DNA from 2 places in the Parageobacillus sp. G301 genome. Region 1 is predicted to be linked to the other one. Evidence: riboswitches for the same ligand, from Rfam matches in the RefSeq annotation. Region 1 holds a riboswitch; the other holds the start of a gene.

Evidence for each region. A riboswitch is a leader RNA that binds a small molecule or an ion and turns the genes downstream of it on or off. The one in region 1 is predicted to bind thiamine pyrophosphate.
Region 2: it holds a riboswitch for thiamine pyrophosphate, as region 1 does, so the genes downstream of both, thiC (phosphomethylpyrimidine synthase ThiC) here and thiM (hydroxyethylthiazole kinase) in region 1, are expected to answer to the same signal.

What each region holds. Positions count from the first base shown of each region.
Region 1 covers NZ_BSDB01000001.1:125,657-129,384, reverse strand. Annotated here, with positions in the region: gene thiD (bifunctional hydroxymethylpyrimidine kinase/phosphomethylpyrimidine kinase) at 1-353, opposite strand, end outside; gene thiM (hydroxyethylthiazole kinase) at 368-1,177, opposite strand; TPP riboswitch at 1,239-1,350, opposite strand; gene QSJ37_RS00650 (glycosyltransferase family 2 protein) at 1,411-2,442, opposite strand; gene QSJ37_RS00645 (DUF6044 family protein) at 2,455-3,728, opposite strand, start outside.
Region 2 covers NZ_BSDB01000003.1:144,198-147,925, reverse strand. Annotated here, with positions in the region: gene QSJ37_RS16560 (methyl-accepting chemotaxis protein) at 1-1,225, shown strand, start outside; TPP riboswitch at 1,289-1,403, shown strand; gene thiC (phosphomethylpyrimidine synthase ThiC) at 1,775-3,496, shown strand.

The DNA of each region.
Region 1 (3,728 bases):
TCTTGCAATAGCGGAGCACCGCCTTTGGCAATCATGACCGGATCGACGACGAGGCGTTCCCACCCGAATTGTTTCACTTTCGAAGCAACCACTTCAATAATTTCCGCACTAAACAGCATTCCGGTTTTTACAGCATCCGCTCCTAAATCGGTTCCGACGGATTCAATTTGTTGCGCGACCGCTTCCGGCGACAATGGGTATACTCCTTGCACGCCGAGTGTATTTTGCGCCGTTACCGCTGTTAATGCGGACATCCCAAATACACGCAATTCTTGAAATGTCTTTAAATCCGCTTGAATCCCAGCACCGCCGCCGCTGTCCGAACCAGCAATCGTTAACGCTTTATATACCATGATTTTCTCTCCCTTCATTCTACTCGTTCAATGCGACCGTATCGGCTGATCTCATCCGCTCCTACGCGGAAAAGCGCGTCCAAAAAGGCGATTTGAAAGCTGCCCGGTCCTTCGTCTCCTGCATTTTTCGCAGCGATTTCCGCGGCAACTCCATAGATGACAAGCGCCGCCGCCGCCGCTTTTAACACATCCCGCTCTACAGCCGCAAATGCGCCAATAACAGATGTCAATAAGCAGCCAGTTCCGGTCACTTTCGTTAACAACGGATGCCCGTTACGAATGATATACGTCGTATTTCCATCTGTTACAACATCCTCTTTTCCTGTAATGGCGACTACTGTTTTCAGCTGCTCGGCCGCTTTTTTCGCAAGCGATACGACATCCCCGCTGCCTTCTCCCGCATCGACGCCTTTAATGGTCCACGATTCGCCGATAGTATTCGCGATTTCCGCCGCATTGCCGCGAATGACAGACAGTTGGACCGCGCTCGCAATGTTTCGCGCCGTCTCCGTGCGATACGGCGTCGCCCCGGCGCCAACCGGATCGAAAATAACAGGAACGCCAGCTTCGTTTGCCGCTTTTCCGGCAATGATCATCGCTTCCACTTCTGTTGGATTTAATGTTCCGATATTTAAGACAAGCGCCCCCGCAATTTTTGCCATATCCGCAACTTCCTCTTTCGCATACGCCATGACCGGTGAAGCACCTAACGCAAGCAGGCCGTTTGCCGTAAAATTCGTTACGACAACATTCGTAATGTTATGTACAAGCGGATTGGCTTGTCTAACCATTTGCAATGCGTTTATCGCTTCTTGGTTGTTCATTTCCCATCCTCTCCCTTTTTTGCGAATAAAAAAACACTTTGCGCGCAAGCAAAGTGTATACGGATCCCACAGTCACTTTCCCTGCGCTGGCATTACCCAAACAGGTTCGAACGGTCAACGGCGGAATTAGCCGTACTCTCAGCCTGCTTCCGCAAGCTCCCGCAAAACAATATATAGTTTTTCACAAAAGAGTCTACTCCTTCTTTTCACATATTGCAAGTAAAAATATCACATTATGAACGGTGTTTTGAAAATTCCGGCATCGTTGATCCTTCACTTAGTGAAGGAGATTGGCGCCACGGCTGCGGCATCGGCAAATTAAATAAATCAAGATCGACAATGTATCGGGGGCGCCGTTTCGTTTCTTTATAAATTTTCCCAATATATTCTCCGATCAACCCAAACGCAATAAGCTGCAAGCCGCCAAGAAACCAAATGGATGTAATAAGCGATGTCCATCCTGTTTGCGTATGGCCGGTAAATTTTAAAAGAAGAAAATATACTCCAAACAATAAGCTGACGAAAAAGGAAACAAATCCAATGAGCGAAATAATGCGAATCGGCGTAATGCTAAACGAAGTGATCCCATCAAGGGCAAACGCGATCATTTTTTTGAGCGGATATTTCGTTTTTCCTGCAAACCGCTCTTTCCGATCATAATAGATGGTTGTGGACCGAAACCCTAGTAGCGGCACGATTCCACGCAAAAACAAATTCACTTCCTCGAACCGTTCGAGCTCCTCTACCGCCCGCCGGCTCATTAACCGATAATCGGCATGGTTATAAACTAGATCGACTCCCATCGCTCTCATCAGTTTATAAAACCATTGAGCAGTATGGCGTTTAAAAAACGTATCCGTATCGCGCTTATTGCGCACCCCATACACAATTTCATATCCTTCATGAAACTTTTGGACAAAATCGTGAATGACGGAAATATCATCTTGCAAATCTGCATCGATCGAAACGATGCAATCAGAACGCGTTTTCGCAGCAAACAGCCCCGCTAACAGCGCGTTTTGATGCCCCGCATTGCGCGCAAGCTTCACCCCTTTTACTTCCGGGTAACGCAAGCTTGCTTTATAAATAATGTCCCATGTCGCATCACCGCTTCCGTCATCGACAAATAATAACGTGCTTTCAGGAGAAACAAGGCGCTCGGCAATCAGCTCCTCCCGCAGATTGCGGAGCTGGCGAATCGTTTCCGGCAATACTTCCTCTTCGTTATAACACGGCACGACAATTGTAAGCATTGGTTCGTTCATGTTAACCCCTCCTTACGGTATCACCTTGTACAAATAAATCGTCCATGCCGATTCTTTGGAATGAAACACTTTTTCAAGCGTCAGCTGATTTTGTTTTGCGTTTTCAATCGACAATGCCGAGAAAATATAACGGCCGCCCATTTCGCGAAATACATTCGTATTTAGATGTAAATGTTTAATCTTTCGTTTTGAATTCTTGTTAAACATATAATGTTTTCCTAACTCGTCGACAAAAATATAGCAACGTCCGCCCCATTCATCGAAGTATTCGCGCAGCTTTTTGTTTTTCGCCAGCTCTTTTGCAATAATTTGGCGAAACTTATGTTTATATGACAGGGGATAAAAATTGTTATACGTATCTAATGTGTAAAATCCGTTATATTGCGCGATTGCCGGGTGAATGCCGATGCTGGCGACACGATATTTGTGAACCGGCAGTCCGATGTGCTCTTTTATTTCTTGGAATTGCTTTTCCGCATAAAACTCGCGAAACGACGGCTTATTGCGATACGCAATTTCCTCGTTAAAAGCGGTGAGAACGACTAACTGAGCGGCAATCGCTGCAAAACACGCCTTTTTCCACGAATGGCCTTGCTGCCATAAAATTTTAAGGGAAATGGCAAACAGCACATAAATGACCATCGGCCGCAAAAAGTGATAGCGGGCAAAATTAAATTTATCCAGAAGATCAAAACGTTCTGTTAACGGGACCCAGCCTTTATAAAACCAAAACGCGTACCACGTCGACAGCGCAAAATTCAATACGTGTAAAAATACAAATAGCTTTTCCCGCTTCCATAACTTTTTCTTCCAAACGATATACAACGCCATCAATGTCAATGGCAAAATGATAAGTCCGTGTACCGTCATCACATGCGTATGGCCGAGAATATAGTTTTTAAAAATTAGCCGTATGACACGCCAAAGCGGCAAGCGGGCATGAAAATACTCATCACGGCTTGTCGGTTCATCAGAAAATAACAGCGAATGAACAAGGCGGTAATCCACCGCCAAATAAATGGCCGTCATGTACACAATGGCAAAGAAAAAGCGCCAATTCCATCCTTTCCCGCGAATGACGTCGACAAGCCGCCATATTCCCATCGCACTAAGAAAAAAGAAGAAGCCGAGCACGAGACTCGAATAAAACGGCAATAGCGTAAGCACAAGATAGTTTACCCACGAACGCTCGCCAGCGCGGATGTTCAGAAGCGCCCACAGCGCAAGCGGCATTCCAAGTGTGCTAAGCATCCCTGATGGCCAAAACGGTGTCAGCGCAAAAGCAA
Region 2 (3,728 bases), on a different contig from region 1:
GATGTTCATTGTCATTCCTGGCACCGCTCTCATCGGCCTTGGTGTATGTATGGCGAATGGCATTAGCGGCGCGGCGTTTTGGTGGACGCTTGTTGCGACTATATTATTTGGGGCTGTAGTCGGAGTCGTTTCTGCGATATTAAACTATCGTCGATTTATTGCCCCGATCGCTATTATCAATCAGCATTTAGATAAGATGACCAATGGAGATTTATCGGCGCGTGTTCCTATGGATGAAGTGAGACAGTTAAAACCGATTGCCGTTTCGCTCAATAAAATGGCCCAAGCGTGGCAAGAAGTCATCGCCAACGTTCAACGCCATTCCGATGAGATGACGCAATTTTCCGGACAGTTAACCGCCATTGCGGAACAGACGACGAAAGCAACGGAGCAAATTGCGTCGACAATGGAGATAATTGCCTCAAGTTCGGAACAGCAAGTGAAAACGGCGCAAGAAACATCGTTAGCGATGAACGACATCTCCGATACGCTTATGCAAGTGGCTGCGAATACGAAGTGCGTGTCTACGAATGTAAATGAAACATCGGCAAAAGCGCAATCGGGAAAACAGTCGATTTCGCAAATGGAAGAGCAAATACAGTTTATTTATGAGCATGTTCAATCACTTGGACAAGTTATTAAAGCGCTTGGAGAGCGTTCGAATGAAATCGGCCAGATTACGCAGGTGATTACAGGAATTGCTTCGCAAACGAATTTACTTGCCTTAAATGCGGCGATTGAGGCGGCAAGAGCTGGAGAACAAGGAAAAGGGTTCGCCGTTGTGGCGGATGAAGTTCGCAAATTGGCGGAACAGTCTGCTCAATCCGCACAGCAAATTTCGCAGCTGATCGGCTATATCCAAGAAGAAACGGAAAAAGCGATCGAATCGATGGAAACCGTAGTTAGCGAAGTATCGCAAGGGCTTGATGTTGTGCAAACGGCTGGACAGTCGTTTGAACAAATCCGCCAATCCATCGGCGAAGTCAATGCCCAAATCGAACAAGTATCCACAGCGATCGAGCAAATGACGGAAAACGCGCGACGGGTGGCTGCTTCCATTGGCCACATGACAGAGATTGTGGAACAAACTTCTTCTGGATCAGCGAATGTTTCGGCGGCAACACAAGAACAAATGGCATCGATGGAGGAAATTGCTTCATCGGCATCATCGTTAAGCAAAATGGCAGAAAATATGCAAACAATGTTAAACCGGTTTACCGTATAAGGAAGCGTATTTACATTGCTTTATAAGTATGTTAATATTAAGAAAAATTAAATAAGTTTGTCGCTTATCTACTAGGGGAGTCCAATAGCTTGGACTGAGAAAAGAACGCGCTTAAGTTCTTTGACCCTTTGAACCTGATCTGGGTTATACCAGCGTAGGGAAGTAGATAGCGGGAGTGTATGTGTTTGTTGCGTACGTTTCGCTATTTGCGTTCCGTCGGGTTCTCTTAGAGAACCCGATTTTTATTTCCGCATATATTCTCCTATCTCCGCCCCGCGTTTTGGTGTAACTTCAGGTCCTCACTATTATTTTAAGGAGGTGTAGACCTGGTTACTAAAATCGTTGTCGTGTACTGACCGATGGAAGGAATGGTGCACGACAGATGCCGTCGCTGACAAGCGATCCACGGGGTGTCTTTCACAGCGGGTGAATGACAAGGGAAATTCCCTTCCTGATGGAACTCAGGTGTTTCCTGAGCGGCAAGCGATGTTTCCTGGTTCCATCGCGATGAGTCGATTTTTATAGATTTTAGTAACTAGGAGGAGTTACATGCAAAACATCAAATCTTTTATGCAATTTCCTGCGAGTAAAAAGGTGTATGTCGAAGGTTCAAGACCGGATATTCGTGTTCCGATGAGAGAAATTACGTTAAGTCCAACAAAGACAGAAACAGGAATCATCGAAAATGAACCTGTTCGTGTTTATGACACAAGCGGTCCTTACACCGATCCTGATTTTCAGCCGGACATTCAAAAAGGATTGCCGCCGCTAAGAAAACGCTGGATTTTAGAAAGGGGCGACGTTGAAGAATACGGGGGGCGTCCAGTGAAACCGGAAGATAACGGATTCCGTAATGGGAAGCAATCAGAGATTACTCTGCCTTTCGAGAGAAAACCGCTGCGCGCAAAAAAAGGAAAAACTGTGACACAAATGCATTACGCAAAACGAGGGATTATTACGCCGGAGATGGAATTTGTTGCGATTCGCGAAAATATAGATCCGGAAATCGTGCGTCAAGAAGTTGCCGCAGGCAGAGCGATTATTCCTTCGAATATTAACCATCCGGAAAGTGAACCGATGATTATTGGGAGTCGTTTTCATGTAAAAATTAACGCGAATATTGGCAATTCCGCAGTCACATCATCCATTGAAGAAGAAGTCGAAAAAATGCTTTGGGCGGTGCGCTGGGGAGCAGACACGATTATGGACTTATCGACGGGAAAACACATTCATGCGACACGAGAATATATTATTCGCAATTCCCCTGTGCCTGTCGGGACGGTTCCGATTTATCAAGCGCTTGAAAAAGTGAATGGCGTCGTTGAAGACTTAACGTGGGAAATTTACCGTGATACGCTCATCGAACAAGCGGAACAAGGGGTGGACTATTTTACGATTCACGCGGGGGTGCTGCTTCGTTACATACCGATGACGGTAAACCGAACGACTGGCATTGTTTCACGCGGCGGCTCGATTATGGCGCAATGGTGTTTAGCCCACCATGAAGAAAACTTCTTATACACGCATTTTGAAGAAATATGCGAGATTTTGAAAACGTACGATATTGCAGTATCGCTTGGAGACGGGCTGCGCCCAGGCTCGATTGCCGATGCGAATGACGAAGCGCAGTTTGCTGAATTGGAGACGCTCGGAGAATTAACAGAAATCGCTTGGAAGCATGATGTGCAAGTGATGATTGAAGGACCAGGGCATGTGCCGATGCATAAAATTAAGGAAAATGTCGATAAGCAAATCGAAATTTGCAAAGGTGCGCCGTTTTACACATTAGGACCGCTTACGACCGATATCGCGCCGGGATATGACCACATTACATCCGCGATCGGAGCAGCGATCATTGGCGCGTACGGAACGGCGATGCTTTGTTACGTGACGCCAAAAGAGCATTTAGGGTTGCCGAATAAAGATGATGTGCGCGAAGGAGTGATCGCTTATAAAATCGCAGCACACGCGGCCGATTTAGCAAAAGGGCACCCGGGAGCGCAACGGCGGGATGACGCGTTATCAAAAGCGCGCTTTGAGTTTCGTTGGAACGATCAGTTCAACCTTTCGCTTGATCCAGATCGAGCTCGGGAATATCATGATGAAACATTGCCGGCGGAAGGGGCGAAAGTCGCGCACTTTTGTTCGATGTGCGGGCCGAAGTTTTGCTCGATGAAAATTTCACATGAGCTGCAAAAAACGGTGAGGGAAGAAGGGATGAAACAAAAAGCGAAGGAGTTTGTCGAAAATGGCTCATCTCTCTATCGATAATGTTCAAGAGTTGCAAAAGGAAATTGCCGAACTGAAGGAGAAAATTCTTAAATTGGAACAGCAAATTGCCCATATTCAAAAAAATTGCCAGCATTCATTTTTTGAGACACCGTTTATGCGAAAATGTGTCAAATGCCATTATATAGAGATTTTATATTATTGAATATGTAATTGGGCGAAGGGGATTGTCAAATATATAGCTAATCCATCTCCCGTTTTGCAGGGTGGAAAT